Regions from separate parts of the Arthrobacter sp. FW306-07-I genome, predicted to be linked through region 2. Evidence: predicted binding sites of a transcription regulator. Region 2 holds the regulator's gene; the other holds the start of a gene.
The links. The regulator LexA, encoded in region 2, represses DNA repair genes until DNA is damaged. The targets are predictions, from matches to a motif close to TCGAACANNTGTTCGA.

Region 1: a site for LexA is predicted at 3,876-3,891, ahead of LFT46_RS20240 (shikimate dehydrogenase). Genes of this name have one in related genera too.

Annotation. Positions count from the first base shown of each region.
Region 1 covers NZ_CP084550.1:4,348,055-4,363,253, reverse strand. Annotated here, with positions in the region: gene LFT46_RS20260 (AEC family transporter) at 1-107, shown strand, start outside; gene LFT46_RS20255 (ATP-dependent DNA ligase) at 161-1,249, shown strand; gene LFT46_RS20250 (MFS transporter) at 1,415-2,734, opposite strand; gene LFT46_RS20245 (IclR family transcriptional regulator) at 2,968-3,831, shown strand; gene LFT46_RS20240 (shikimate dehydrogenase) at 3,985-4,866, shown strand; gene LFT46_RS20235 (bifunctional sugar phosphate isomerase/epimerase/4-hydroxyphenylpyruvate dioxygenase family protein) at 4,866-6,758, shown strand; gene pcaH (protocatechuate 3,4-dioxygenase subunit beta) at 6,798-7,667, shown strand; gene pcaG (protocatechuate 3,4-dioxygenase subunit alpha) at 7,670-8,227, shown strand; gene LFT46_RS20220 (lyase family protein) at 8,224-9,696, shown strand; gene LFT46_RS20215 (alpha/beta fold hydrolase) at 9,689-10,507, shown strand; gene pcaC (4-carboxymuconolactone decarboxylase) at 10,504-10,986, shown strand; gene LFT46_RS20205 (thiolase family protein) at 11,064-12,296, shown strand; gene LFT46_RS20200 (3-oxoacid CoA-transferase subunit A) at 12,296-12,997, shown strand; gene LFT46_RS20195 (3-oxoacid CoA-transferase subunit B) at 12,999-13,688, shown strand; gene LFT46_RS20190 (IclR family transcriptional regulator domain-containing protein) at 13,700-14,509, shown strand; gene LFT46_RS20185 (MmcQ/YjbR family DNA-binding protein) at 14,570-14,896, shown strand; gene LFT46_RS20180 (MFS transporter) at 14,967-15,199, opposite strand, start outside.
Region 2 covers NZ_CP084550.1:1,647,358-1,662,556, reverse strand. Annotated here, with positions in the region: gene LFT46_RS07650 (MFS transporter) at 1-474, opposite strand, end outside; gene LFT46_RS07645 (SseB family protein) at 534-1,418, opposite strand; gene priA (bifunctional 1-(5-phosphoribosyl)-5-((5-phosphoribosylamino)methylideneamino)imidazole-4-carboxamide isomerase/phosphoribosylanthranilate isomerase PriA) at 1,439-2,185, opposite strand; gene LFT46_RS07635 (hypothetical protein) at 2,308-2,466, opposite strand; gene hisH (imidazole glycerol phosphate synthase subunit HisH) at 2,467-3,234, opposite strand; gene hisB (imidazoleglycerol-phosphate dehydratase HisB) at 3,231-3,857, opposite strand; gene LFT46_RS07620 (histidinol-phosphate transaminase) at 3,918-5,036, opposite strand; gene LFT46_RS07615 (LysM peptidoglycan-binding domain-containing protein) at 5,148-5,498, opposite strand; gene lexA (transcriptional repressor LexA) at 5,858-6,595, shown strand; gene LFT46_RS07605 (ATP-dependent DNA helicase) at 6,721-8,781, opposite strand; gene hflX (GTPase HflX) at 8,774-10,354, opposite strand; gene LFT46_RS07595 (class I SAM-dependent methyltransferase) at 10,782-11,405, shown strand; gene dapF (diaminopimelate epimerase) at 11,377-12,321, opposite strand; gene miaA (tRNA (adenosine(37)-N6)-dimethylallyltransferase MiaA) at 12,436-13,332, opposite strand; gene miaB (tRNA (N6-isopentenyl adenosine(37)-C2)-methylthiotransferase MiaB) at 13,336-14,895, opposite strand; gene LFT46_RS07575 (regulatory protein RecX) at 14,899-15,199, opposite strand, start outside.

The sequences.
Region 1 (15,199 bases), 1.8 Mb from region 2:
CCAGCAAGTACGGACGCGGGGTGGCTGTCGCCCGGGAAACCATCCTGCTTTCCACCGCGGCCGCAGCACCGGTGCTGGTGCTGATCGTCTGGCTGCTGGCGGGCTGACGCCGGGCGCGCCGCCCTACCGCCAAGCGGGCCGGCCGGGCAAGAATGGGCACATGGAACTTCCCGTGATGCCGCCCGTCCCGCCCATGCTCGCCAAGGCCGTCAGCGGCATCGACGGCATTCCAGGCAGCGGGGACCTCAGCTATGAGCCCAAGTGGGACGGCTTCCGCTCAATCATCTTCCGCGATGGTAACGACCTTGAGATCGGCAGCCGCAACGAAAAACCCATGACCCGCTACTTCCCGGAACTCGTTGCCGCGCTCAAGGAGAACCTGCCGCCGCGGTGCGTGGTGGACGGCGAGATCATCCTGGTGGGGACTTCGGGCGACCGCCTTGATTTCGACGCCCTGCAGCAGCGGATCCATCCTGCCGCCAGCCGCGTGAAGCTGCTGGCACAGCAGACACCCGCCTCCTTCGTGGCCTTCGACCTCCTTGCCCTCGATGATGACGACTACACCGGCAGGCCTTTTTCCGAGCGGCGGGCGGCGCTGGAGAAAGCCCTCGCGGCCAGCAAGGCACCCGTCCACCTGACAGCCGCAACCACGGACAGGGACACGGCCGCGCAGTGGTTCGAGCAGTTCGAGGGGGCCGGGCTGGACGGCATCGTCGCCAAACGACTGGACGGCAGGTATGAGCCGGACAAGCGGGTGATGTTCAAGGTCAAGCACGAGCGCACCGCGGACTGCGTGGTGGCCGGCTACCGGCTCCACAAGAGTGGCCCGAACGCCATCGGTTCCCTGCTGCTGGGCCTGTACAAGGACGACGGCGGCCTGGCCAGCGTGGGGGTGATCGGCGCCTTCCCCATGAAGAAGCGGCAGGAATTGTTCGAACAGCTCCAGCCGCTGGTCACCGACTTCGAGGTCCACCCCTGGGCGTGGGGCAAGCAGGAGGAGGGCGAGCGGACGCCGCGGAACGCCGAAGGCAGCAGGTGGAGCGCCGGGAAGGACCTCTCCTTCGTTCCGCTTCGGCCCGAACTGGTGGTGGAGGTCCGCTACGACCACATGGAGGGCGACCGTTTCCGCCACACGGCGCAGTTCAACCGCTGGCGGCCGGACCGGGACCCGGAATCCTGCACGTATGAGCAACTGGAGGAGCCGGTGAACTTTGACCTGGCCTCGGTGCTGGAGACCGGCCGGGGGTAGCGGCCCCCTGCCGGGCACCCGGCCGGGCTCCGTCGTCGTGCATTCCTGCCCGGTTACCGGTGTCCAGCCTGTTGCGGCGCAACGGAAAAGCCCGCCGCCCCTGGTTTTTCCAGGAGGCGGCGGGCTTTCTGCGTTAAGTAACCGGGCAGGAACGCGCGCGGGCGCCTACTTCAGGCCGAGCTGCTTGGTGGGTGTCCGGAAGGACTCCTTGGCGGTCAGCGCTGACACTGCGGCGATGGCGCAGATGATGGCCGTGAAGATGGTGATCTGCACCCAGCCGCCGGCCTTGATGCCGCCCATGGCAGCCACGATGGCCGGAGCGAACCCTGCCATCAGGAAGCCCAGCTGGGTGCCGATGGCCAGACCAGAGAAGCGGACCTTGGTGCTGAACATCTCGGCGTAGAAGGACGGCCATACGGCGTTGGCGGCCGCGTAGCCACCGGAGAAGTAGCCGATGGCGGCCAGGAACATCAGCGGGACGCTGCCGGACTCCAGGCTGAGCAGGAACACGGGGGTCAGGAGCGCGCTGGCCACGGCGCCGTAGATGAAGACGGGCTTGCGGCCGATCTTGTCAGCGAGCATTCCGAACAGCGGCTGGGTGCCCAGGGCCACGATGTTGGCGGCCACCACCAGCCACAGGGTGGTGGTCCCGTCAACGCCGGCCACGGTCTTGGCATAGCTGATGGCCAGGGTGCCGAACACGGTGGAGACGGCGGCGATGAAGGCGCAGCAGATCACGCGGAGGACGTCGCGCCAGTGGCCCTTGAGCAGGTCAGCGACCGGGAGCTTGGCGATCTGCGCGGTCTTCCGGGCCTCTTCGAAGGCGGGCGGCTCGTGGAGCGTGCGGCGGATGAGGAATGCCACCACAACCACCGCGGCGCTCAGCCAGAACGGGATGCGCCAGCCGATGCCGAATTTGATCTCATCCGGCAGGGCCAGGACGGGAATGAACACCAGGGCGGCGAGGATCTGGCCGCCCTGCGTTCCCGTGAGCGTCCAGGAGGTGAAGAAGGAGCGGCGGTTGTCCGGGGCGTGCTCAAGGGTCATGGAGGAGGCGCCGGCCTGCTCACCGGCGGCGGAGAGGCCCTGGCACAGCCGGGCCAGCACCAGCAGGGCCGGAGCCCACCAGCCCACAGTCCGGAAGTCCGGGAGGCAGCCGATGACGAAGGTGGACGCACCCATGAGCACCAACGTGAACATCAGGACCTTCTGGCGGCCCACCCGGTCACCGAAGTGGCCCAGGATGATGGCGCCGACGGGGCGCGCCACGTAGGCGAAGCCGAAGGTGGCGAAGGACATGATGGCGGCGTTGGCATCGGCACTGGGGAAGAAGACCGTGGGGAAAATCAGCGCCGCGGCGGAGCCGAAGATAAAGAAGTCGTAGTACTCGACGGCGCTGCCGAGGAAGCTGGCGAGGGCGGCCTTCCTGGGCGTCCCGGCATGCGTGAGGGCACCCGCCTCTGCGGACGGAAGTGTCTTGCTCATGGTGTTCCTTTGGTGTGACGACATTGTCGCGGATGGATCTGGTGGTCGCAGCCGCCGCTGCCTTGGTGCGGGCGGGGCGCGATGCGGCTGGAGTCCGGAAAAGACCCGGCATAAATAGCCACATGGTGGGAGCTACTTGTGCGATACAGAAACTATGACTGTGAGGGCTGTCACCTGTCAATAAAAATAATCACCATCTAGAAGCAGCTCTCACATTGTGGCAACATGGAGTCATGAGTGTGAACCAAACCACAGCGATCAACGACGACTCCGCTGTAGCCGCCCCCACTGCGGAACCTGTCAACGCCATGCCTCCGGAGGGAAGGGTTGCTGCCCGTCCCGCCGACCGCACAGACATGGTGGGCAAGGCCCTTGGCCTGCTCGTCCTGCTGGGCGAGGAACCGCGGGGCGCCACCGCCGCAGACATCTCCCGCCGGGCGGAACTTCCGTTCAGCACCACCTACCGCCTGCTCGGCTCCCTGACCCGCGACGGTTTCGTCGACTACGAGCCGGACGGCCGCCGCTACCACCTGGGCCTGCGGATCTTCCAGCTGGGGCAGCGGGTCTCCAACCACCACGGCTTTGCCGGCACTGCCATGCCGGTCCTCCGCCGGGTGACGGCCGAAACCGGCGAAGCGACCATCCTGAGTGTCCGCGACGGCCTGCATCACCTGACCGTGAGCAAGGTGGACGGCCCGCAGACTTTCCGGGTGACCAGCGACCCCGGCCACTTGGGCTCCCTGTCCGCCACCGCCGTCGGCAAAGCTCTTGTGGCGTTCGCCGAGGACGCCGAACGGGAAAAACTGCTGGACGAACTGCCGCTGGAAGCGCTCACCGGGAAGTCCATCACCGACCGCGACGCCTTCCGTGCGGAAATCGACAAGGTCCGCAGGCAGGGCTACGCCGTCATGGATGAGGAAAACGAGGCCGGCATGCGGGCCGTGGCTGTCCCGCTGCTCAACAGCCAGGGACATGCCTTTGCCTCCCTGGCCACCGCCGTGCCCGTCTTCCGACTGGGCCTGGATGAGCTGGTTGCCCATGTACCCCTGCTGCAGGAGGCGGCTGCGGAGCTCGCAGCACGGCTTCCGCAGCGCTAGCGGGCTGCTTCATTACGCCCTCTTGACCCGCCAATGTTCGTATCTAGAACAACGGTGCGATAAGTGAACAGCTGATGTACCGTAATCCCTATCACCCCGCAGCGCGGCCCAAGTTCCGCTGCTGCCCGGTGCCGTACCAAAGGAGCTGCACGCATGAGCAATCGAACTGAGTCCTACCTGGTGGGACTGGTTGGTGATGGTGTGATGCCATCGCTCACGCCGCCCATGCATGAACGGGAAGGTGATGTGCAGGGCCTGCGCTACCTCTACCGGCCCATTGACCTGCTTGAACTGGGGCTCACCGGGGAATCCGTGGGTGACATCCTGAACTGCGCCCGCAACCTGGGCTTCAACGGCCTGAACATCACCCACCCCTGTAAGCAGCTGGTTCTGCAGCACCTGGACGAGGTGAGCCCCGATGCCCGCCGCCTGGGCGCCGTCAACACCGTGGTGATCCGCGACGGCAGGTTCATCGGCCACAACACCGATTTCTCCGGTTTCGCCGCGGCGCTCGCCGCCGGACTTCCCGGCGCCCGCCTGGACCGTGTGGTGCAGCTTGGTGCCGGCGGCGCCGGATCGGCGGTGGCCTACGCCCTGCTCACCGCCGGCGTGCGGACGCTGGACCTGGTGGACATGGACCCCGCCCGGGCCACCGCACGGGCTGCCGAGTTGCAGGCCTTTTTCCCGGACAGCACCGTCACGGCAGGCACGACGGCGGAGCTGCCGCAGCTCATGCCCCTGGCCGACGGTTTGGTGCACTGCACCCCGGTGGGCATGGCCGCCCACCCCGGCGTCCCGCTGGACCTGGACCTGCTGGAGCCCCGGCACTGGGTGGCGGACATCGTCTACCGCCCCATCGACACCGAACTGGTCCGCGGCGCCCGCGCCAAGGGCTGCGAGGTGCTGGACGGTGGCCGCATGGCGGTAGGCCAGGCCGCCGACGCCTTCCGGATCTTCACCGGGCTGGAGGCGGATCCGGACCGGATGCGCTCACACTTCCTGGAACTCGTGGCCGTCGAGGAGGTGGCCGCCTGATGCGCACCGGAATCGCCACCGTCTGCCTCTCCGGGACCCTGAAGGAAAAGATGCAGGCCTGCGCCATCGCCGGCTTCGACGGGATCGAGATCTTTGAACAGGACCTGGTCACGTCCCCGCTCAGCCCCGAGGACGTGCGGAAGATGGCGGCGGACCTGGGCCTTGGCCTGGACCTGTACCAGCCGTTCAGGGACTTCGACGGCGTCTCGCCGGACCTGCTGAAGGCCAACCTCCGGCGGGCCGAGGCCAAGTTCAAGCTCATGGCGCGCCTTGGCATGGACACGATCCTGGTCTGCTCCAACGTCGCCACTGCCACCATCGACGACGATGCCGTCCGCGCCGAACAGCTGGCGCAGCTTGCCAACCTCGCCGGGGACCACGGCGTCAAGGTGGCCTACGAGGCCCTGGCCTGGGGCAAGTACGTCAACGACTACGAGCACGCCTACCGCCTGGTGGAGATGGTGGACCACCCCAACCTGGGAACCTGCCTGGACTCGTTCCACATCCTGAGCCGGGACTGGGAGACCTCCCACATCGAGGCCTTTGACCCCGAAAAGATCTTCTTTGTCCAGGTGGCGGACGCCCCCAAGCTCTCCATGGACGTCCTCTCCTGGAGCCGCCACTACCGCGTGTTCCCCGGCGAGGGGCAGTTCGAGCTGGCCAAGTTCATGGGCCACGTGGTCCGGGCAGGCTACTCCGGTCCCGTCTCCCTCGAGGTCTTCAACGATGTCTTCCGCCAGTCCGACGTTGAGCGTACGGCCGTGGACGCCATGCGCTCGCTCATCTGGCTGGAGGAGCAGAGCGCCAAGTGGCTGGCCGGCACCCCAGCCGAAGGTGCGGCGGGGAACAGCGGCGTGGTCCGCCGTCGTTATCCCATGGAACTGGCCACGCTGCCCAAGGTGAACGAGCCCGCCGGCTTCAACTTTGCCGAGGTGAAGGCGGACGATACCGCGCAGCTGGAGAAGTTGCTGGGCCAGCTGGGTTTTGCGTTCGAGGGCCGGCACCGCACCAAGGACGTCCAGCTGTGGACCATGGGCCAGGCGCGGGTGATCATCAACGAGCAGGCCGCGCAGCACGCGGAACCGGCCATCGCCGCGCTGGGGTTCGACGTCGATTCCCCCGTGATTGCCTCCGCCCGGGCCCAGCAGCTCAAGGCGCCCGTGGTGGCCCGCAAGGTGCAGGCGGACGAGGAAGTGTTCCAAGGCATCTCCGCGCCGGACTCCACCGAGATCTTCCTCTGCCAGGGCAGCCCGGACGGCACCGCAGCGTGGACGCATGAGTTCGGGGAAGGGCTCGAACACCCATCAGCCGGGTCCAGTGCCGTGATCGACCACGTCAACCTTGCCCAGCCCTGGCAGCACTTTGATGAGGCCGTCCTCTTCTACACCAGTGCCCTGGCCCTGGAGCCCCAGCCCTTCGCCGAGGTGCCCAGCCCCAGCGGCCTGGTGCGCTCACAGGTGATGCAGACCTCCGACGGCGCGGTGCGGCTGGTGCTGAACCTGGCCCCCATCCAGCAGGCACGGAACGAGGCCCGCAAGACCTACCAGGAACACATCGCCTTCGCCGTGGACGACCTCGTGGCAACCGCCCGGGCTGCGAGGGACCGCGGCCTTGAATTCCTGGAGATCCCGGCCAACTACTACGAGGACCTGGACGCCCGGTTCGACCTCGAGCCGGACTTCCTGGCCACCCTGCAGGAGCTCAACCTGCTGTTCGACCGGGACGCTGACGGAGAATTCCTGCACTTCTACACCGCCACGGTGGGCAGCGTGTTCTTCGAAATGGTGGAACGCCGCGGCAACTACGACGGCTACGGCGCCCCCAACGCGCCGGTGCGCCACGCGGTCCAGTACGACTCGCTGCACCGCAGCACGCCACACCGCACCACTTAGACCAGAGCAGGAAACGAACAAAACAGAAAGGAGCCAGCCGTGCCGGAAAACATCACCGAGGAGCTGGAGTCGGAGGAACTCGTGCCCCCGGCCGAACCCAAGGCCGCCCACCAGCTGGACAAGGCCATCGAATCGCAGGCAGACCTCAGTGCAGAGATCACCGCCATCGGCGAGGCCTACCAGCGGGCCCTCAAGGACGGCGCCCAGCAGGAAACGCAGCCGCGGCTGGACTACCCGCCCTACCGCAGCAGCATCCTGCGCCACCCCACCAAGAGCCTGCAGCATGCGGACCCGGAGACCATCGAGCTGTTCTCGCCGGCGTTCGGACACCAGGACGTGCATGCGCTGGAGTCGGACCTGACCATCCAGCACAACGGCGAACCGATGGGTGAGCGGATCATCGTGTCCGGCAAGGTCCTGGACGGCGACGGTCGCCCCGTGGCGGGCCAGCTCGTGGAGATCTGGCAGGCCAACTCCTCCGGCCGCTACATCCACAAGCGCGACCAGCACCCGGCCCCCATTGATCCCAACTTCACCGGCATCGGCCGCTGCATCACCGGCCCGGACGGTTCCTACCGGTTCATCACAATCAAGCCCGGTGCGTACCCGTGGAAGAACCACCTGAACGCGTGGCGGCCCGCGCACATCCACTTCTCGCTGTTCGGCAGCGAGTTTACCCAGCGGATCATCACCCAGATGTACTTCCCGGGTGACCAGCTCTTCCCGCTGGACCCGATCTACCAGACCATCGTGGACCAGGACGCCCGCGACCGCCTGGTGGCCACCTACGACCACAGCCTCACCGAGCCGGAGTGGGCGCTGGGGTACAACTGGGACATTGTCCTGACCGGCCCCAAGCGGACCTGGACCGAGAATGAAGCATTTGGCACCGAAGGCGACGAGGAGTAGACATGAGCACCAAACTGGTACCCACCCCCGGGCAGACCGTGGGCCCGTTCTACGGCTACGCCCTCCCGTTCGAGAAGGATAACGAGCTGCTCCCTGCCGGGTTCCCGGGCTCCATCCGCCTGCAGGGTACGGTCTACGACGGCGCCGGCCACACCATCCCGGACGCCATCCTTGAGATCTGGCAGCCGGATGCCGACGGCAAAATCGTCCAGCGCACCGGCTCCCTGGTCCGCGACGGCTACACCTTCACCGGCTGGGGACGCGGCGCCGTGGGCAACTCCGGCGTGTTCACCTTCACCACCGTCAACCCCGGCCCCACCAAGCCGGGTGCAGCGCCCTTTATTTCCGTGGCGCTCTTTGCCCGTGGCCTCACCAACCGGCTGTTCACCCGCATCTACCTGCCGGAGGACACCGAGGCCCTGGCCAACGACCCCCTGCTGAGCTCCCTGGACCCGGAGCGCCGCAAGACGCTCATCGCCCGCCGAGACGCCGACGGGGGCCTCACCTGGGACATCCGTCTCCAAGGTGAGGACGAGACGGTCTTCCTGGACTTCCAGTGACCCACGCCGCCGCCTTGGGAGACTTGCGCGCCTTCGCAGAAGAGGCCGACGCCGGCCTGCTCAGTCCCGTCTCAGCCTCACCTTTGGTGGCAGCGCTGACGGGGGACCGGGCAGTGCTGGCGGCCATCCTCGCCGTCGAGTCCGGCTGGGCAGCCGTGCTGCAACGGGCCGGCCTGGCACCCGCCGGTTCGGCCGCCGTCGTCGCTTCCGCCGCAGAGGCGGGGCGCTACGACCTGGCCGGTATCGCGCTGCGCGCCCAGGGCGGCGGCAACCCGGTGATTCCCCTCCTGGCCGATCTCCGGAAAAACGTGGCCGCGCTGGACACCGCCGGGGTCGGTGCCGGGAAGGCCGTCCACACGTCCCTGACCAGCCAGGACGTGCTCGACACCGCACTCATGCTGCTGGCCCGCAACACCGTCCACGCCGTGCTGGCAGACATAAGGGGTACGACGACGGCGCTCGCCGCCCTGGCGGGGCAGCATACGGACACGCTGTGCGTGGGCAGGACCCTGACCCAGCATTCCCTTCCCTTCACCTTTGGGCTGCGGGCGGCGCAATGGTTCCAGGGCGTCGCCGCCGCGGGCCGCCAGCTGGAGGCACTGGAGTTCCCGGTCCAATTCGGCGGGGCTGCTGGAACGCTCGCTGCGGGCACCGTGCTGACGGAGGGCTCCTCCGCCACCCCATTCAGCCTGGCCGATGCCCTCGCGGTGCAGCTGGGCCTGGCCCCGGCGGCCGCTCCCTGGCACACCAACCGGCTGGCCATCACGTCCCTGGGCCATGCACTGGCTTCCGTGCTGGACGCCTTTGGCAAAATCGCCGCGGACGTACTGTTCCTCAGCCGGCCCGAGGTGGCAGAACTCGCCGAACCGCGCGCTGCCGGCCGCGGCGTCTCCTCCGCCATGCCCCAGAAACAGAACCCCGTGCTGTCCGTCCTGGTCCGCAGCGCCGCACTGCAGGCACCGCAGCTGGCAGCGCAGCTGCACGTGGCCGCCGCCAACTTCAACGATGAGCGCCCGGACGGAGCCTGGCACGCGGAGTGGCCGGCCCTCCGGCAGCTGCTGGCCCTCGCCCTTGGGGCCGCTGGGCCCCTCCGCGAACTCGCCGAGGGGCTGCGGGTATTCCCGGACGCCATGCGCCGCGACCTTGACCTTGCCGGGCCGCTGCTGCTGGCCGAGGGCGTCAGCGCAGCGGTGGCACCGCTGCTCGAGGAGAAGGACGGCCGCAGCGGCAAGCAGCAACTACAGGACGTGGTGGACCAGACGCTGCAGGCGCCCCCCACTGAGCAGGGGGCCGCGTACCGGAAGCTGCTCCGTGAAGCTGTCCCCTCCGCCGTCGTCACCGACGCACGGCTGGAGGAACTCCTGGATCCGGCCAGCTACCTGGGCCAGGCGGCGGAGATCGCGCGCCGCATCCTGGCCACCTTCCCCGACTTTGTTTCCCCCGACGCGAATGGAGCTTCCCGTGGCTAGACCGGCTTTGAAGGCAGCGCTGCTGTCCCCCCAGCGGCCCCTTGGCGACCACCCCCTGCTGGTGGCGGGCCCGTCCCTGGGCACGTCCACGATCCTGTGGAACAGGGTGGCGTCCCTGCTTGGCAACGACTACGACGTAGTGGCCTGGGACCTTCCGGGCCACGGCGTCTCGCCCGCCGCCACCGAAACCTTTGACGTCGCGGACCTTGCAGACGCCGTGGTGGATCTGGTCGACTCCATCGCTCCCGGCGCCAACTTCCACTATGCGGGTGTTTCGCTGGGCGGCGCCGTGGGCCTGCAGCTGGGCATCAAGCACGGGGAGCGGCTCAAAAGCCTGTCCGTGCAGAACAGCGGGGCCAAGATCGGCACGCCGGAAGGTTGGCTGGAGCGGGCAGAAACCGTCCGCACCCAGGGCACGCCCGTGATGATCCAGGGCTCCGCGCAGCGCTGGTTCGCCCCGGGCTTCATGGACCGCGAACCCGAGTTCAGCAGCCGGCTCCTGCACGCCCTGCGCGACGCCGACCGCTTCAGCTACGCCTTCTGCTGTGAAGCCCTGGCAGCCTTTGACGTCCGGAACGAGCTCGGCAGCATCACCGTTCCGACCCAGGTCATCGCCGGCGCGCTGGACGGCGTGGCCACTCCCGCCATGGCGGAGGAAGTGGCCGCGGGAATCACTGCCGGCGGCGGCACCGCCACCGCCGTGACAATCGAGGGCATCTCCCACCTGGCGCCCGCCGAGGCGCCCGCGCACGTGGCGGACCTCATGCGCAGCCTGATCAGCTGGGCCGAATCCCGGGCGGCAGCCAAGTGAGCGGCGCCGAACGTCCGGGCCTGGAGCGTCACGGCGTGGTCCAGCCGGGCGCCACCAGCCAGGAGATTTACGACGGCGGCATGGCAGTCCGGCGCGAAGTCCTGGGCGACGCGCACGTGGACCGGGCCAACGCCAACAAGGATGAGTTCACCGAGGACTTCCAGGACATGATCACCCGCATTGCCTGGGGTGGCATCTGGACCCGTCCGGGGCTCCCGCGCCAGATGCGCTCGGCCGTGACCATCACCGCCATGGTGGCGCACGGGCACTGGGAGGAACTGGCCATGCATATCCGCGCCGCCCTCCACAACGGCCTGAGCCGGGACGAGATCAAGGAAATCCTGCTCCAGACCGCCATCTACTGCGGCGTCCCCTCCGCCAATACTGCCTTCAAGACCGCCCAGCAGGTCTTTCGCGAGATCGACACCACGCATGAAGAACCTGCGGTCCCCGACACCAACCCCACCCCTCCCAACTAGCTCGCAGCAGTTGTCGTTTTGGGCCCCCAAAACGACAACAAGTGCCAGTCAGTTGGGCCCAGAGAACCAGAGGAATCATGAACCAGGCTTTTGTGTACGACGCCGTGCGCACCCCGTTTGGCAAGTTCGGCTCCGGCCTTGCCTCCGTCCGCCCGGACGATCTTGCCGCGCATGTGATCAGGGAGTCCGTGAGGCGGGCCCCTTCGCTTGATCCGGAGCGGATTGATGAGGTGGTGTTCGGCAACGCCAACGGCGCCGGTGAGGAGAACCGCAACGTGGCCCGGATGGGCACCCTTCTGGCCGGTCTTCCCGTGTCCATCCCCGGCACTACGGTCAACCGGCTGTGCGGCTCGTCGCTGGACGCGGCGATCATCGCCTCCCGCCAGATCAACGCCGGCGACGCCGACCTGATGCTCGTGGGCGGTGTGGAGTCCATGTCCCGGGCCCCGTGGGTGCTGCCCAAGACCGAGAAGCCGTACCCGGCCGGGGACATGACCCTGGCCTCCACCACCCTGGGCTGGCGCCTGGTGAACAAGGCGATGCCCAAGGAGTGGACCATTTCCCTGGGCGAGGCCACCGAGCGGCTGCGTGAGAAGTACGGCGTGACCCGGCAGGCGCAGGACGAGTTCGCGGCCGATTCGCACAACCGTGCCGCTGCGGCCTGGGACGAGGGGTTCTACGACAACCTGGTGGCCCCGGTCCCGGGCACGGACCTGGTCCGTGATGAGGGCATCCGCCCCGGCTCCACTGCCGAGAAGCTGGCCGCGTTGAAGACGGTGTTCCGCAAGGAGCCCGAGGGCGCCGAGGTGGGCGGGACGGTCACCGCGGGTAACGCATCGCCGCTGTCCGACGGCGCCTCCGCGGCCTGGATCGGCAGTGAGGCTGCCGCTGGGCTGCTGGGGCTGGAGCCGCTGGCCCGGATCGCCGGACGCGGCGCACACGCCAACGATCCCCAGTACTTCGGCTACGCCCCGGTCGAGGCGGCGAACAAGGCCCTGGCTAAGGCGGGCATCGGCTGGGACCAGGTGGGCGCCGTCGAACTTAACGAAGCGTTCGCCGCGCAGTCGCTGGCCTGCATCAACGCCTGGGGCATCGACCCCGCCATCGTGAACCGGCACGGCGGCGCCATCGCCATGGGCCACCCGCTGGGCGCGTCCGGCACCCGCATCCTGGGCACGCTCGCCCGGTCGCTGCAGGCCTCCGGCGAACGTTGGGGCGTGGCCGCGATCTGCATCGGTGTGGGCCAGGGCCTGGCCGTGGTGCTTGAGAACGTGACTGCTTCCGGAAATACCGCTGGAAAGGACCAGTAATGCTGAACTTTGTCGACTCCGTCCAGGCCGCCGTGGCCGAAATCAAGGACGGATCAACCGTGATGATCGGCGGGTTCGGCAACGCCGGCCAGCCGTTCGAACTGATCGATGCGCTGCTCGAATGCGGTGCCACCGACCTGACCGTGGTGAACAACAACGCAGGCCAGGGCGACCAGGGCCTGGCCCTGCTAATCAAGGAGGGCCGGGTGAAGAAGATGATCTGCTCCTTCCCCCGGCAGTCCGATTCCTGGCACTTCGACACCAAGTACAAAGCCGGTGAGATTGAGCTCGAACTGGTGCCCCAAGGCAACCTGGCCGAACGCATCCGTGCCGCCGGAGCCGGGATCGGGGGGTTCTTCACCCCCACCGGGTACGGCACCATGCTCGCCGAGGGTAAGGAAACCCGCTTCCTGGACGGCAAGTGGCAGGTCTTCGAGACCCCCATCCACGCCGACGTCGCCCTCATCAAGGCATTGAAGGCGGACGGCAAGGGTAACCTCGTCTACCGCAAGACGGCCCGGAACTTCGGCCCGATCATGGCCGCCGCGGCGAAGCACACCATTGCCCAGGTCTCGGAGATCGTCCCCACCGGCGGGCTGGACCCCGAAAACGTGGTGACTCCGGGAATCTACGTCAACACCATCGTCAAAGTTGCCGGCAGCGGCAACCCCGCTGCAAGCACAAACCCGAAGGTGGCCTGAGATGAGCCTGACCGAAACGTCCCTCCAGACCTCGGCGACGCCCCTGGGCCGGGATGACCTGGCCCGGCTCGTGGCCAGGGACATCGCGCCCGGGTCCTTTGTGAACCTCGGCATCGGGCAGCCCACGCTGGTGTCCAACTACCTCACCGAGGAACAGAACATCACCCTCCACACGGAGAACGGCATGCTCGGGATGGGTCCCGAAGCCCAGGGCGATGAGATCGACGAGGACCTCATCAACGCCGGAAAGATCCCCGTCACCGAACTCCCCGGCGCCTCGTACTTCCACCACGCCGACTCCTTCGCAATGATGCGCGGCGGGCACCTGGACATCTGCGTGCTCGGTGCGTTCCAGGTATCGGTCACTGGCGACCTCGCCAACTGGCACACCGGGGCACCGGGTGCCATTCCCGCCGTCGGTGGTGCCATGGACCTGGCCACCGGCGCCAAGGACGTATTCGTCATGATGACCCTCCTGACCCGCGAAGGCGCCTCCAAGATCGTGGAGTCCTGCACCTACCCCGTCACCGGCGTGGGGTGCGTGACCCGCGTTTACACGGACAAGGCCGTGTTCCTGACGGGGCCCGAGGGCATTACCGTGCGTGAAACCTTCGGCTGCACCCTCGAAGAACTCCAGGAACTGGTACCCGTCCCGCTCAAGGCCGCCGCCGCCGTCGGAAGCGCCACCTAGGATTGGTAACCATGACCGACGCCGTCCGCACGGACACCCAGCCGCCGCAGGCCAGCGACCAGTACGTCCAGTCGCTGGCGCGGGGCCTGGCCGTGATCCGTGCCTTCGACGCCGACCGCCCCGTCATGACGCTCACGGAAGTGGCGTCCCGCACCGGGCTGACCCGCGCCACCGCCCGCCGGTTCCTGCACACCCTCGTGGAGCTGGGCTATGTCAGGACCGACGGCAAGACGTTCGCGCTGACGGCCAAGGTCCTGCAGTTGGGGTACGCGTACCTCTCCGGCCTATCCCTGCCGCAGCTGGCCCAGCCGCATCTGGAGGAACTGTCCCTCAAGCTGGGCGAGTCCACCTCCGCTGCGGTGCTGGACGGCACGGACATTGCGTACGTTGCCCGCGTGACCACCCGCCGGATCATGACCATCGGGATCACCGTGGGCACCCGTTTCCCGGCCTATGCCACATCCATGGGCAGGGTACTGCTCGCGGCACTCCCGCCCGCGGAACTCAAGGCTTACCTGGCGGCGGCCGAGGTGAAGCCGTTAACTCCCCGCGCCCTGGGAAGCGTCCCGGAGTTGCTGGGGGTGCTGGAAACCGTGCGGGCGCAGGGCTGGTGCCTGCTCAACCAGGAACTGGAACTGGGGCTGATGTCCGTTGCGGCGCCCGTGTACGACGGAACCAAGGTGGTGGCGGCCGTAAACGTCTCCCTGCAGGCCCAGTCCGTGGAGGCCAAGCCGGACCCGGACGCCTACCTGGCATCGGTCACGCGAGAGATCGTGGCCACCGCCAAGCTGATTTCCGCAGACCTCACCGCCCGGGGATAGATCGCCGCCAGCGGTATGTGACCTTGTCCCGCCGCCCTACCCGGGGGCAGACTCGGATGCATGGTCAGCGAGGACGAGGTCAGGCAGGCTGCCCTTGCCCTGCCGGGCGTGACGGAACGGTCCAGTTGGGGACAGCCGGCGTGGTTTGCCAGAACCCTGGTGGCCCGAATCTGGGAGCCCGGCGTCCTCACCGTCAAGACCGGGGAGCGCCACGCGCTGGCAGGGACCGAGCCGGAGACCTTCTTCTGGACTGCGCACCACGAACGCTCACCCTTGCTGGTGCTGGTCCGCATGGAACGCATTGACGCGGCGCTTCTGGCGGAACTGCTCGAGGATTCCTATCGGCTGGCAGGAGGTACGCCGGCCCGCGGACAGCAGTCCCCTTAAGGCAGGAGGCCGACGGCGGGTGCTTCCCGCCGTCGGCCTCTTCCTGTTTGCTGCGTGGCTGGAAGGGCCCCTACCGCACGTGGTTGCCCAGCTCCCGGAGCGGGGTCTTGGCTGTCTCGCGGGCCCACCAGGCACCCGCCACGGCGAGGACCGAAGAACCTGCCACGATCCAGGCTGCCGGTCCCCAGTTGGCCTTGTCCGCTCCCACCAGGGCGGTGCCCAGCAGCGGGGTGAAACCGGCGCACAGGATTCCGATCTGGAGTCCGATCGCCATGCCTGAGTAGCGGACCTTCACGTTGAACA
Region 2 (15,199 bases):
CGCGCCGGCGGCCGGGCCGATCATGAACACCATTTCGGTGGTGATGGCATCGAGGGCGAAGGCGGTGCGGCGCTGGTCGCCCTCGGCCAGGACACCAAGGGACTGCCGGACCACGCTGAAGATGGGCAGCGTGAGCAGGCCGCCCACGAAGACCAGCGGAAGGAGCCATTGGTAGGACACGTGCGGCACCACAGCCCAGATCACAGTTTCTGAGATCACCGAGGGGATGAGCGCGGTGCGCAGCCCCACCGTGTCCACACGCCGCCCACGCCAGGGCGCTCCGAGGGCGATGCCGATGGTCATGACGGCCGCGGCAGCGCCGGCCGCGGCATAGCCTTGGCCCAGGGTGAGGACGATGTGCAGGGTGAGCAGGACGCCGGCGGCCGAGTGCGGGATCCGGGCAACCATGCCCACCAGCAGCAGCCGGCGGATAGGCCGGATGGCGAGCAACTCCCGGTAGAGAGCGAAATTCACGAAAGCGGTCCTTCAGGGTGCGCCGCAATCCCGGCGGGGATCACCCATCCGGCTGGCGGCTAGTCGGAAGCGCGCCTTAGTTTGATCTCAAGCGAATCGACGCGCTCCCCAAACAATACATTCCGCGACCACTCCGCCTGCAGGCCGGCTACCAGTTGCTGGACACCGGCGGCGTCCAGGCCGTCCTCGAGGTACAGCACCACCTGCAGTTCCGGCCCCGTACCGCCGCCCGGGAGTACTGATCCGTCGGCGGCCCTTGCGGCCACTCCCCCGCCGGGCAGGAGCTCGAGCCGGCGGATGGCGGCAAAGCCGGAGGCCGCGCGGCCCATTTCGGCTGCGAGCTCCTCGTCGCTGTAGGAGGGGATCCAGTCATGCTGCTTGGCGAGGGCCCAAACGCCGGGCCTGCGCACCACGAACGTCACGTCGGCGCCCGGGTCCAGGACCAGGAGTTCGGCTCCTTCCGCGACTGCCGAGAGCGCCGCCCGGGCGGCGTAGACGGCTACCGGCCTGGCCTCCGGATGCCATGCCGACAGCGCGGCGGCCGAGGTGAATGCCGGCAGCGCGGTCCTCCCGTCGGCTGCCTTGAGCGTCACCAGGGCCATGTCCGCCTGCTTGTCGGCGTGCAGGCCGTGAGCGGTCTCTTGCTCCTCAGCCAACTGCGCCACGATCGGGATGAAGACCCGCGCAGTTGCCAGCGAGGAAACGACTGCTTCTTCACCGCCCCGTCCCTCACGGAGCGCCGCGACCGCGGCGACGTAGCCGGCGTCGGCCGTGCCGTCGTCGTCCTCGAAGTTATGGATTTTGGCGTCGTCGCCGGCGAGGCTCCGCCCCGCCCATGGCTGGCCCGCAGAATCCGTGGCGCCGCCGGCACCGGCCAGCGCGGCAGCAATATGTCCGGGCAGCCGGCGGACTGCAGGGCGTTCCGGTTCCTCGACGTTGGACATGGCTTTAGTGCGCCCCGGACCTAGCGCCGGCCGGCGACGTCGAGGGCCTCCGGAAGCGTGAAGGCTCCCGAGTACAGGGCCTTGCCCACGATGGCGCCTTCCACGCCCAGGGGGACCAGCGAGCGGAGGACCTTGAGGTCGTCCAGGCTGGAGATTCCGCCGGAGGCCACCACCGGCTTTCCGGTCTTCTCCACCATCTGGCGCAGGAGTTCCACGTTCGGTCCCTGCAGCGTGCCGTCCTTGGTCACGTCGGTCACCACGTACCGGGCGCAGCCGGCCTCTTCGAGGCGGCCCAGGACGTCCCACAGGTCCCCGCCTTCCTTGGTCCAGCCGCGGCCCGCAAGGGTCGTGCCGCGGACATCGAGCCCCACGGCAATCCTGTCGCCGAAGCGCTCGATGGCCCGGGCGGTCCACTCCGGGTTCTCCAGTGCTGCGGTGCCAAGGTTGACCCGTGCGACCCCCAGGTCAAGGGCTGCTTCGAGCGTCTCGTCGTCACGGAGGCCGCCGGAGAGTTCCACCTTGATGTCCAGCCGGCCCACCACCTCCCGGAGGAGGTCGGCGTTGGATCCGCGCCCGAAAGCGGCATCCAGGTCCACCAGGTGGACCCACTCGGCACCCTGCTGCTGCCAGTTGAGTGCCGCTTCAAGGGGGGTGCCGTAGCTGGTCTCGCTCCCGGCCTCGCCCTGGACCAGCCGCACGGCCTGGCCGTTGACGACGTCGACGGCGGGCAGCAGTTCAAGTACCGGCAGGTCATGTGCGGTGGTCATACTCATCCTCGGTGTTGGTTCTCGGGCTCAGGGCGATTGGCTGAAAATTGGGCGGGCTTGGGGCGTGCCGTTGCTGATGTGCCGGGCGGACTCCCCAGGGCGGCCCACCCTCCGGTGGGTACTCAGCTGGCCGGCAGTGTGAGCAGGTAGGCGGCGAGCAGCGCCATGGCGGCCAGGACATAGAACGCCACCTGGGTCCACAGCGGCTTGCGCTGCTGCCGGAAGGAGATGCCGCCACCGATCAGGATGCCGGCGAGCCCCATCAGTAGTACGGACCACATCTATGCGCCGCTGCCGGGGTCGGCTGATGCTGCTCCGGAACTGGATTCGTCATTGGCTGGTTTGCGCAGGCCTTCCACCCAGTTACGCAGCAGACGCGCACCGGCGTCTCCTGATTTTTCGGGGTGGAACTGGGTGGCGCAGAGCGGGCCGTTTTCCACGGCCGCAATGAAGGGAGCGCCGTGCTCGGACCAGGTGACCATCGGCGGAGCCATCCGGGGCTGGATCACGTCGAAGTTCCATTCCTGCACGCCGTAGGAGTGCACGAAGTAGAAGCGCTCGTTTTCGACGCCGGCAAAGAGCTTGGAGCCTTCGGGGACCTGGACGGTGTTCCAGCCCATATGGGGGACGACTTCCGCGGGAAGGGCCTCCACCTTTCCGGGCCACTCGCCGATGCCTTCGGCTTCGGTGCCGTGCTCCACGCCGGCCTCGAACAGGACTTGGAGGCCTACGCAAATGCCCAGCACCGGGCGGCCGCCGGCAACGCGCCTGCCGATGAGCCGAATGCCGTCCACGGCCTTGAGTTCGCGCATCACCGTCTCGAAAGCGCCGACGCCGGGCACCACCAGTCCGTCCGCGTTCAGCACGTCCTCCGGCTTGGAACTCAGGATCACTTCCGCGCCGGCACGTTCCAGTGCGCGGACCGCTGACCGAACGTTCCCGGAACCGTAGTCCAGAACCGTGACAGTTGGCTTGCCCTCGGGGGAAGGCAGCTTGCGTGAGGCGGAGGGGTCGATGATGGCCCCGTCCTTAAGGACCTGGCCGCTCACAGTGCGCCCTTGGTGGACGGGATGCCCTCGACGCGGGGATCCGGTTCGACGGCGGCGCGCAGGGCACGGGCGAAGGCTTTGAACTGCGCCTCGACGATGTGGTGCGGGTCCCGGCCGGCCAATACGGTCATGTGCAGGCAGATGCCGGCGTGCAGCGTGATGGCTTCGAAGACGTGGCGGGTCAGGGAGCCAGTGAAGTGGCCGCCGATCAGGTGGTACTCCTGGCCTGCCGGCTCGCCGCCGTGCACCAGGTAGGGGCGGCCGGAGACATCCACTACCGCGTTGGCAAGCGCTTCATCAAGCGGCACAGTGGCCTCACCGAAACGTCGGATTCCCGCCTTGTTGCCCAGGGCAGTGCGCAGGACCTCGCCGAAGGTGATGGCAACGTCCTCCACGGTGTGGTGGACGTCGATGTGGGTGTCGCCGGTGGCCTTGACCGTCATGTCGATCAGGGAGTGCTTGCACAGGGCAGTCAGCATGTGGTCGTAAAACGGCACCGAGGTATCGATATCCGACACTCCGGTTCCGTCGAGGTTGATCTCCACGAGGACGGAGGACTCGCTGGTGGCACGCTCCATGCGGGCGGTCCTGGCCGCAGCCGTATTCAATCCGGTTGGACTCATGGTGAAAGGATCCTTTGTGGGAGAAGAAGTGGTTCAAGGCGCCGACGCCGCACTATAAGTCTAGGCGGGAAGCGCGGCCTGGCCCGCAAGGATGCGTTCCAGGGACGTGAGGAAGGCTGTGGTTTCCGCCTCAGTGCCCGCAGTAACCCGAAGGTGGCCGGGGATGCCGACGTCACGGATCAGCACACCGGCGTCCAGCAGTTCCTGCCAGACCTGGTGGGGGTTTTCCAGGCCGCCGAAGAACACGTAATTGGAGTCGGAGGCCGCGGGCGTCAGGCCCATCCGTGTCAGTTCCGCCACGATCCGGTCCCGCTGGGCCTTGATGTCCTGGACGTCCGCCATAAGGGCCTCGCGGTGTTCGAGGGCGGCAAGCGCAGTGGCCTGGGTGATGGCCGAGAGGTGGTACGGAAGGCGCACCAACCGCAGGGCGTCGGTGACCTCCGGCGCGGCGGCCATGTAACCAAGCCGGGCGCCGGCCAGGGCAAATGCCTTGCTCATGGTGCGGGACACGATCAGCCGCTCCCGGCCGGGAAGCAGGGTCAGCGCGCTGGGCGTTCCGTCGTGCGCGAACTCGTGGTAAGCCTCGTCCACGATCACGATCGCCTGGCTGTCCTCCCCGGCCTCGTAGACAGCCTCCACGACATCCAGACCGAGCCCGGTTCCCGTGGGATTGTTGGGCGAGCAGAGGAACACGATGTTCGGCTGCAGTTCCTTGACCTGCCGTGCGGCCGACTCTGCGCTCAGGTCGTAGCCCTCGGAGCGCTCCCCGGTGATGTACTGCGTGTCGGTCCCGCTGGCCAGCAGGGGGTACATGGAGTACGTGGGTGGAAAGCCCAGGGCGGTGCGGCCCGGGCCTCCGAAAGCCTGGAGGATCTGCTGCAGGACCTCATTGGAGCCATTGGCTGCCCATACGTTGTTTTCGTCAAGCCCATGCCCGAGGTACTCCGCCAAGGCTTTCCGGAGTGCAGTGAACTCCCGGTCAGGGTAGCGGTTCAGGCCTGCGGCAGCCTCCGTGACTGCGGCGGAAATGGCGGCGCGCACATCGGCGGGGACGCCATGGGTGTTCTCATTGACGTTCAGGAGAATGGGGACGTCCAGTTGGGGCGCCCCATAAGGGGTGAGCCCGCGAAGGTTGCTGCGGAGGGGAAGCCGGTTCAGACGCTCTAGCTGGTCGTTCACCTGAACAGTTTAGTTGCCGCAGCAACGACCGGAAAATGTGACGGTTCCTGTTCGCCCTCAGCGTGCCACATCCCGCTTCTCCGGCGCCATGCCTGGAGTGGACAGCGGGCTTCAGTGTGTTGGGACAAACAGTTGCTGCCCGGGCAGGACTGAGCCGGCGCTGAGGTTGTTGAGCTGGACGATGTCTGCCACCACGTCCCGGGCGTCCCGGTTCGGATCAACAGCACCGGCGATGGTCCACAGTGACTGGCCCGGCTGCACGGTAACCGTGACAGTCGGTGTCACCGCCAAATCCGCGGCGGAGTCTGAGGCCTTGGCGGGCGAGTTGAAGAACCCCGACAGCGACAGCAGGAAAACAGCGACGAGTACCAGCGGAACGCCGATCAGGACGATCCGCCCCCGCCGGGTAAGCCGCAGGGGCGCGGACGAAGGTGAAACGTGGTGACGAGATGAAGCTGACATGAACTGAGCCCTCCTGGACCTGCCGTGCTGCCCGGGTGTTCCCCCGAGGCCGCCCCGACCATTCAGACGACGGTCCGGAACTTCCTCCGGCCACGTTTTCGAATAGGGCGTGCGCTGGTTAGAACACATGTTCGAACTTTGCTTGTTAAGTTTTAGCACCTATCAACGAACAATGTCGAGACTCGCTAGAACAAATGTTTGAAAAAGCAATGTGGCTGGCCTAGCTTTGAAACCAAAGAACAACCACCCCTGAAGTTGAACAGCAGGGTCTGACAATGACAGTGGGAGTCCTTCCGGCGGTGCGTGCAAGCCAGCACCGGGGCGGAAGATCCGGCGGCAAGCGAAAGGCATTGGCGAATATGGCAGCAGCAGCCGCCGGGGGCAGGACCGCCCCGCAAACCAAGAGGACCGCCAAAGGCTTGACGCCCCGGCAAAAGAAAATCCTCGAAACCATACAGCGCTCCGTCAATGAGAACGGGTACCCGCCCTCCATGCGCGAGATCGGCGACACCGTCGGACTGGCAAGCCTGTCCAGCGTGACCCACCAGCTCTCCCAGCTGGAAAAACTCGGTTACCTGCGTCGCGATCCCAAGCGGCCCCGCGCCATGGAAGTGCTGATGCCCCTCACGCTGGACGGGGGTACAGGCAAGGCCGCAGGCGACTCCCCTGCGACGCAACCCGCCGGCGGAGGCGCCTCAGTGACCGAGCTGCCCACCGCGCTCGATACCGCAATGGTTCCCCTGGTGGGCCGGATCGCTGCCGGCGGTCCCATCCTCGCGGAGCAGCTTGTTGAGGATGTCATGCCGCTCCCCCGCCAGTTGGTGGGCCAGGGCGAACTCTTCATGCTGCGGGTGGCCGGCGACTCCATGGTGGACGCCGCCATTTGTGACGGTGACTGGGTGGTGGTCCGGCGCCAGGCTGACGCAGCCAACGGGGACATCGTTGCTGCGCTGCTCGACGACGAAGCGACCGTCAAGACCTTCCGCCAGCGAGACGGCCATACCTGGCTGCTCCCCCAGAACACGCAGTACGAACCCATCCTGGGCGACCATGCCACCATCATGGGCAAAGTCGTCTCGGTCCTGCGTTCGCTCTAGCGCGCTCCCTCCCGCCACAAGCACCGGCCCGCGCTGCAGGAATCCGTCCGGGCCGTCCTGGGCCCGGCGGAGGCACTCCAGGGGCGCGCTGTGCCCCTGGAGCTCCGCGGTGCGTCGTCAGGAGGCTACCGGACTGCGTCCGCCCCCAGCCTGGTGAGGGCTGCCAGCGCCTTGCTGCGGTCCGTGGTGGCCCAAAACGGCGGCAGGGCAGCCCGCAGGAACCCGGCGTAGCGCTCGGTTGCCAACCGGGAGTCCAGCACGGCCACAACGCCCTTATCCCCGGTTGACCTGATCAACCGCCCGGCGCCCTGGGCCAGGCGGATGGCCGCGTGGGTGGCTGATACGGACATGAATCCGTTGCCGCCGGCCTGTGCCACGGCCCGGGAACGCGCCGTCATCAGTGGATCGTCCGGCCGCGGGAACGGAATACGGTCAATCACCACCAGCCGGCAGGAGCCGCCCGGCACGTCGACTCCCTGCCACAGGGACATGGTTCCGAAAAGGCAGGTGTCCGGCTCATCGGCGAACTGTTTGACCAGGCCGGTCATGGTCGACTCCCCTTGGCACAGGACGGTCACGTCCAGTTTGGGCCGCAGGGCGTCTGCGGCCTCCTCGGCAGCCCGGCGTGAGGAAAACAGGCAAAGGGCTCCCCCGCCGGACGCCTTAATCAGGGCTTCCAGTTCCTCCAGAGCCTCCGGAGACACCCCGCGGCCGGGCTTGGGCAGGTGCCCGGCCACATAGAGGATGCCCTGCTTGGGGTAGTCGAAGGGCGAGCCGACGTCCACGCCGGTCCAGCTGGGGGCGCCGTCGCCAAGAAGGCCCAGTCCTCCTGCAGCAGGTTCAAAAGCGGAACCGATGGCCAGGGTGGCGGAAGTCAGCACGACAGTGTGGTCGGCAAAGAGCCCTTCCCGCAGCCGCCCGGCGACGGACAATGGGGCGATGTTGATCAGCACCGGCGCAGTCTCGTCCGGCGGCGAGTAGCCCTGGCCGGGGTCAAAGGTGCTGGCGCGGGAGAACCACACGACTTCCCGGTTTTCCCTGGCGGCGACCAGACGCTCGCACAGTTCCAGGATGAGCATGAGGCGGGACCTGGCCAGCTGCCGGCCGCCGTCGGCAGTGGTGTTGCTGTCCCCTTTGGAATCGGACAGTGCAGCCCGGCAGGCCTCACGGAGCTGGTCCACGCAGTCCAGCTGTTCATCGTTCAGGCCGTTAGGAAGCAGGCCGCTGGGTGCGCCGGCGAGGGCCAGCTCAAGGTTGGCCGCTGCGGCATTGAGGGCATCAACGGTGATGGCGGTGTGTTTCCGGGCACCGGCAGCGGCGGCGTGGACCATCGCGACGGACAGCTGGCCGGACACTGCTCCGGTGACCCGGTCCTGGAGTTCGTGCGCTTCGTCCACCACCACGACGTCGTACTCGGGCAGGACGGCAAGTCCTTCGAATGCGCTGACGGCGAGCATGGCGTGGTTGGTCACCACCACGTCCGCTTCGGCAGCGTCCTGCCGGGCGAGCTCGCTGAAGCACTCGGCAGCCATGGGGCACTTCTGGGCACCCAGGCACTCCATGGACGTCACGGAGACCTGCCGCCAGGCGCGGTCGGTCACGCCCGGGAGCAGTTCATCCCGGTCACCCGTGGCCGTTTTCTCCGCCCACTCCCGGAGACGGACCACTTCCTTACCAAGCTGGGACGAGGGGCCGCCCACGGACGCTGCGAAGTGCGGCACGCTGGTGTCCTCGCCAAGCGAGAAAAGCTGGCCTTCGGAGGGCTCTTCGGAGGGGAAACCGCCTTCGAGCTTGTGGCGGCAGACGTAGTTGGAGCGGCCCTTGACCAAGGCAACCTTGACGGGCCGTTCCAGTGCCGGGGTGATGTTCTTCAGCAGACGGGGCAGGTCCCTGCCGACGATCTGGGTTTGCAGGGCAAGCGTGGCTGTGGAGACCAAAGCAGGCTTGTTGCTTTCCAGGGCATGGGCGATCAGCGGCACCAGGTAGGCAAGCGACTTACCGGTGCCGGTGCCGGCCTGGACCAGCAGGTGGTTGCCGGTTTCGATGGCGCGGGCCACCTGCAGGGCCATTTGATGCTGTCCGGTGCGGCTTTGACCGCCCATGCCTGCGACGGCCCGGTCAAGCAGTTCGATGACGAACTGCTCACCGGCCGTCTGCGCGGCTTCGTCCGCCGCGGGGTCACCCATTGACGGTGAAGGGTTCCAGTTCGGACGCCAGGCCCTCCCGGACCATGACGGCAGCCCTGGTGCCGGCCTCCACGTGGTCCAGGCTGAGGATCTCGGCGTCGGACTCGTGAAGCTTGCTGATCAGGTCGCCGCGCTCGTACGGGATGAGCAATTCCATCTTGACCGAAGGCCGGGGAATGGATTCGCTGATGACCTTCAGCAGTTCCGGGATCCCCTCGCCCGTGCGGGCAGAGACCACCACATGGCGCGGTTCGCGCTGCCTCAGCCGCTCCACTACGAAGGGGTCGGCGGCGTCAGCCTTGTTCAGCACGATGATCTCCGGCACCTTCCGGGCGTCAACTTCGCTGAAGACCTTCCGGACGGCAGCAATCTGGCCTTCCGGGTCAGGGTGCGAGGCGTCCACCACGTGCAGGATCAGGTCGGCGTCCGCCACTTCCTCGAGCGTGGAGCGGAAGGCCTCGACCAGCTGGGTTGGCAGCGAACGGACGAATCCCACGGTATCCGCCAAGGTGTAGCCCAGGCCATCGGCCGTTTCCGCCTTGCGCACGGTGGGATCCAGGGTGGCGAACAGGGCGTTCTCCACGAGGACGCCGGCGTCGGTGAGCCGGTTGAGCAGGGACGACTTGCCGGCGTTGGTGTACCCGGCGATGGCAACGGAGGGCACTTCATTACGACGGCGGTTGGCCCGCTTGGTCTCCCGCGCGGGCTTCATCGCGGCGATTTCGCGCCGCAGCTTGGCCATGCGGGTACGGATGCGTCGCCGGTCCAGTTCGATCTTGGTTTCACCGGGGCCACGGGAGCCCATGCCGGCGGCGGCGCCACCCACCTGGCCACCGGCCTGGCGGGACATCGACTCGCCCCAGCCACGCAGGCGGGGAAGCAGGTATTCCAGCTGTGCGAGCTCCACCTGCGCCTTGCCCTCGCGGCTCTTGGCATGCTGGGCGAAGATATCCAGGATCAGGGCGGTCCGGTCGATGACCTTGACCTTGACGATGTCCTCCAGGGCGCGCCGCTGCGAAGGTGCCAGTTCGGCGTCCACCACCACGGTATCCGCGCCTGTGGATATCACAATGTCCTTCAGCTCCTGCGCCTTGCCCGAGCCCAGGAAGGTTCCGGGGTCCGGCTTGTCGCGGCGCTGGACCAGCCCGTCGAGGACCTCCGAGCCCGCAGTCTCGGCAAGGGCGGCCAGCTCGCGCAGGGAGTTTTCGGCGTCGGCAAGGGTGCCCTCGGACCAGAGCCCGGCCAGGACCACGCGCTCCAGGCGCAGCTGGCGGTACTCAACCTCGGTGACGTCCTCAAGCTCGGTGGACAGACCTGCGCGCCGGCGCAGGGCGCGCCGCTCCTCAAGGTCCTGCTGGTCGCCGTCGTAGGTTGAATGCTCTTCGTCCAGGCGGGAAATGGCCTGTGCCCTGCCGAGCACCGCTTTTCCATCTCCGCTGCCCTCACCGCGGGGCGTGCTGACATTTTTGGCCGGTACGTCCTTGGCGAGGATCCGGTCGATGACAGCCTGGATCTCCTGCGGACTCATGTCCTGGGCGGCTGGATCGGAACCGGTATTGGGCTGGCTGGTCATGGTCTCCTTTGAAGATTCGGCAATTCCAGAATAGTGCTGATTGGGCGGAAGTTGGAAAGTATTCGCGCTGGGCTGACGGCCTGCGGTCATGGTTCTCCTGGTGGTCTGCACCGGCTGCGATGCCGGGCTGGGAATGCCGCGTTGACACGGCGGCAGGGCGGAAAAGGCCGGAGAGTGGCGGGACGTGCGCGGGATGCTGACGTTCGGTATCGTCCGGCGGCCGGGCAGACCCAGTGGTCTGGCCGGCGCGCAAGCGGAAGGCGTGGAGCCTGCGTCGCTGCGGAACGGACTGTCGCTGGAGGACAGGGGTCGGGACGGGCATGGCCCATGCCGGCTACTCGAAGATCAGGAACATGCGTTCAAGCGTAGCAGAGGGGCCGCAGCACAGTTTCCCTTTACGCTGCCAGGGGAACTACTCTGGCGAGTTATGGAGTCAGCACACTATTTCAGCACGTCCCCCGCCGGTCCCTTCACCCGCAAGCCGCTCACGGTTGAGCTGGCCGGGAGGCCGCGCAGGCTCCACACGTCCACAGGCATCTTCAGTCCGGATGGGGTCGACAAGGGCACTGCCGTGCTCCTGGCCGAGGTTCCTGATCCGAACCCCCAGGGCAACCTCCTGGACATCGGCTGCGGTTGGGGTCCCGTTGCACTGACCATGGCCCTGCTGGCTCCCCAGTCCAAGGTCTACGCGGTGGACGTCAACGAACGCTGCATCGCCCTGACCAACGAAAATGCCGCCGCGTTGGGACTGGCCAACGTCGTCGCCAGCACGCCGCAGGAGGTGGACCCCAGCGTCCGCTTCGACACCATCTGGTCCAATCCGCCGATCAGGATTGGCAAGGACGAGCTGCACGCCCTGCTCAAGCTCTGGCTGCCCCGCCTGGCTGACGGCGGGACGGCATGGCTGGTGGTGCAGAAGAATCTGGGTTCGGATTCGCTCCAGCGCTGGCTGGCGGCGGAGCTGGACGATTCTTTCACCGTGACGCGGGAGTCAACGTCCAAGTCCTTCCGGATCCTCAAGGTTACGAAAGTGTCCCGCTCGCCACAATAACGGCGGGACCGCTGAGTTCCACATGCTCGTGGCCGCCGGGGCCGGCAAAGAACTTCACGCCCACCACACCCCCGGGAACGTGGACGCGCCAAGCATCGGGAGCTTCAGCCCCGGCCCAATGCCGGATGGCGACGGCCGCAGCACAGGCGCCCGTCCCGCAGGACTGGGTCTCCCCCACCCCGCGCTCATGCACCCGCATGGTCACCGAACCTACTCCCTCATGGACCAGCGGCTCCGCGGGAACCACGAACTCCACGTTGGTCCCGTTCGGCGGTACGGGGTCCACCTTCGGCGCGGTGAAGAGCCTGGTGCCGGCCAGTTCGGAAAGTTCCGCGAGGGCAACCACCGTGTGCGGATTCCCCATGCTCACGGACAACGCGGGCCGCGCAACTTCCAGCCCGTCGGCGGTGACCAGCGAATCCATGGCCTTGGCAGTGGCCTCCCCGGGGAAAATGAACTCCCACGGCCCCATGTCCACTGCGTACCCGTCCCCGGTGCGGACCACCGTCTTCACGCCGCCGCGCGTGCCAATGGCGAGCGATCCGCCGTCGGGCAGGTCGATCAGGCCCTCGGTGCGCAGGAAGTGGACGAACACCCGGACCCCGTTACCGCACATTTCGGACAACGAACCGTCCGCGTTGCGGTAGTCCATGAACCATTCCGCGTTCGGGGAATCGGTTAGCAGTTCACGGCCTTCGGGCAGGAACCGGGACGGCACCGCCCTGATCAGCCCATCCGCCCCAATGCCGCGGTGGCGGTCGCAGAGCGCGGCGGACTGGTCCGCGCTGATGGCGTGCGTCCCGTCGGGATCGGCGACCAGGACGAAGTCATTACCGGTGCCATGCCCCTTGGAGAAGCGGAGCCCGCTCAGTGTGCGCAGGGCGGGTCCGAAGGTTTCTGCGGGGGTTGCATTCATGGTCCCAAGCGTAGCGGCGCACACGTCTGGTGCTGAAACCACGGTCCTAAAAGCACAGTGCTTAAACGGCAGCAGCGGGGAGGTACCGTCAGCGCAAGGCTCGCCCCGCCTTTTCTAGCGGCTCAGCTCCGCAGCCTTGCCCACGAGCTCCGGATCCTGCCAGTCCAGCCACGTGATCCGGGGATCGGCGCGGAACCAAGTCAATTGCCGCCGGGCGAACTGGCGGGTGGCCACGATGGTTTCCTCCGCGGCATCCTCGACGGCGGAGGTGCCATCAATGACCCGCAAAAACTGCGAATAGCCCAGTGCACGGGAAGCGGTCTTGCCCTGGCGCAGGCCCAAAGGGTCGAGCCGCCGAACCTCCTCGAGCAGGCCGGCGTCCACCATTCGGTGCACCCGTTCTGCCAGGCGCTCACGAAGTACCGCCCGGTCTACGCCAAGGCCCACCTGGACGGCCGGCTGGTAGTACTCCCGGCGGGGCATGAAGGAACTGAAAGGGCGCCCGGTGAGCTCGTGGACCTCCAGCGCACGAATGATCCGCCGGGCATCCGAGACCCTGTCGGCGGAGACCGGATCCACGCTCTTCAGTCGGGCCAGGAGCTCCTGCGTTCCGACCTGGGTATGCTCCGCTTCCAGGCGGGCGCGCACAGCTGGGTCTGTGCCCGGGAACTCCAGGACGTCCAGGGCGGCGCGGACGTACAGCCCGGAGCCGCCGGCCAGGATCGCGCGCTTGCCGCGGGCGTGGACGTCCGCGATGGCCGCCCGGGCCTGCTGCTGGAAGTCGGAGACGCTGGCCTCCTGGGTCACGTCCAGGATATCCAGGAGATGGTGCGGAACGCCTTTGCGTTCATCCGCCGTGATCTTTGCCGTGCCGATGTCCATGCCGCGGTAGAACTGCATGGCGTCGGCGTTGATGACCTCGCCATCCAGTTCCAGGGCAAGGCTGACGGCAAGGTCGGACTTGCCGGAGCCGGTGGGACCGACGACGGCGATAACGGGCGGGGCAGCCACCTGTCAGCGGGTGCGCAGCGGCAGCGAGGGCATACCGAGGGAGACGCCCTTCCGTCCCTGCGGGGAACCGGGAGCCGGCGCTCCGCAGGAGTCTGCCTGCGACCTGTCCCAGGCATCCCCTGCCCGGGACCGGCGCAGGCTGTAGTCCTCGAGCGTGGGATCGGCCACCAGGTGGAACGCCGCCGCCTCGGTGATGGTAACGGTGACCAGGTCTCCCGGTCGGGGAGCGGGTGCACCCTCGGGAACCGAGAAATGCACCAGCCGCTGGTCCTGGGAGCGGCCGGACAATCTGTGGGTCTCCTCCGACTTGCGGCCGGACTGCGCCGTGACCATGACCTCGAGCCTCCGGCCCAGCTGTTTCCGGTTCTCCTCTGCGGCGATGCGGTCCTGCAGGGCGGTGAGCCGTTCGAAGCGCTCCTGGACCACAGCCTTGGGCAACTGGTCGGGGAGGTCGGCTGCGGGGGTTCCCGGGCGCTTTGAATACTGGAACGTGAAGGCAGTGGCGAAGCGCGACTGCTCCACGACGTCCAGCGTTGCCTGGAAGTCCTCTTCAGTCTCGCCGGGGAACCCCACGATGATGTCCGTGGAGATGGCTGCGTGCGGAATCCTTTCCCGGACCTTGTCCAGGATGCCCAGGAACTTGGTGGACCGGTAGGAGCGCTTCATGGCTTTGAGGATGCGGTCCGAGCCGGACTGCAGCGGCATGTGCAGCTGCGGCATCACGTTGTGCGTCTCCGCCATGGCGTCGATGACGTCGTCGGTGAATGCTGCCGGGTGCGGGCTGGTGAAGCGGACCCGTTCAAGGCCCTCGATTTCACCGCAGGCGCGCAGCAGCTTGGAGAAGGCCTGGCGGTCGCCGAACTCCACTCCGTAGGAGTTGACGTTCTGGCCGAGCAGGGTCACCTCGATGGCGCCGTCGTCCACCAATGCCTGGATCTCAGCGAGGATGTCCCCGGGCCGCCGGTCTTTTTCCTTGCCGCGGAGCGCCGGCACGATGCAAAAGGTGCAGGTGTTGTTGCATCCCACGGAAATGGACACCCAGCCGGAGTAAACGGAGTCGCGTTTGGTGGGCAGTGTGGACGGGAAGACGTCCAAGGATTCGAGAATCTCCAGCTGCGCCTCATTATTGTGCCGCGCCCGGTCCAGGAGGGCGGGCAGGGCGCCGACGTTGTGGGTGCCAAAGACGGCATCCACCCATGGCGCCTTCTTGAGGATGGTCTCCCGGTCCTTCTGGGCCAGGCATCCGCCGACGGCGATCTGCATGCCGGGGTTGGCTGCCTTGACCGGGGCGAGAATGCCCAGGTTCCCGTAAAGCTTGTTGTCAGCGTTTTCCCGAACCGCGCACGTGTTGAACACCACGACGTCGGCCTGGTCGCCTTCCGCCGGGACGTAGCCCGCGTCCTCGAGCATGCCGGCCATGCGCTCCGAATCGTGGACGTTCATTTGGCAGCCGAAGGTGCGGACCTGGTAGGTGCGTGGCTGCAGGGCTGCGGCCTGCGGAACGGCCCCGGCGTCGACGGAAGGGGCGGCGCCGGGCTGGGGGGAAGGAATGGTCAAACTCACCCGTTAAGGGTACCGGCTTTGGACCGGACCTTCGTCGGCTTCCTGCCGCGCATCGAGGACCTCGTTGACGATCCGGAACGCCTGGGACGGCTGGTAGCCCTTTCTGGCCAGCATGGAGGCCAGCCGCCGGACCGCCTTGTCCCGCTCCCCCGGGCCTGAGGCGTCCGTCGCGGGCCGGAGCTTGCGCTCAACCAAGGCGCGGGCCGCGGCTTCCTCGTCATCGTCAGTCAGTTGCTCCAGGGCCGAGGCCGCGGTTTCCTGGTCGATGCCTTTCTCCGCGAGTTCACGCCGCAGCGCACCCTTG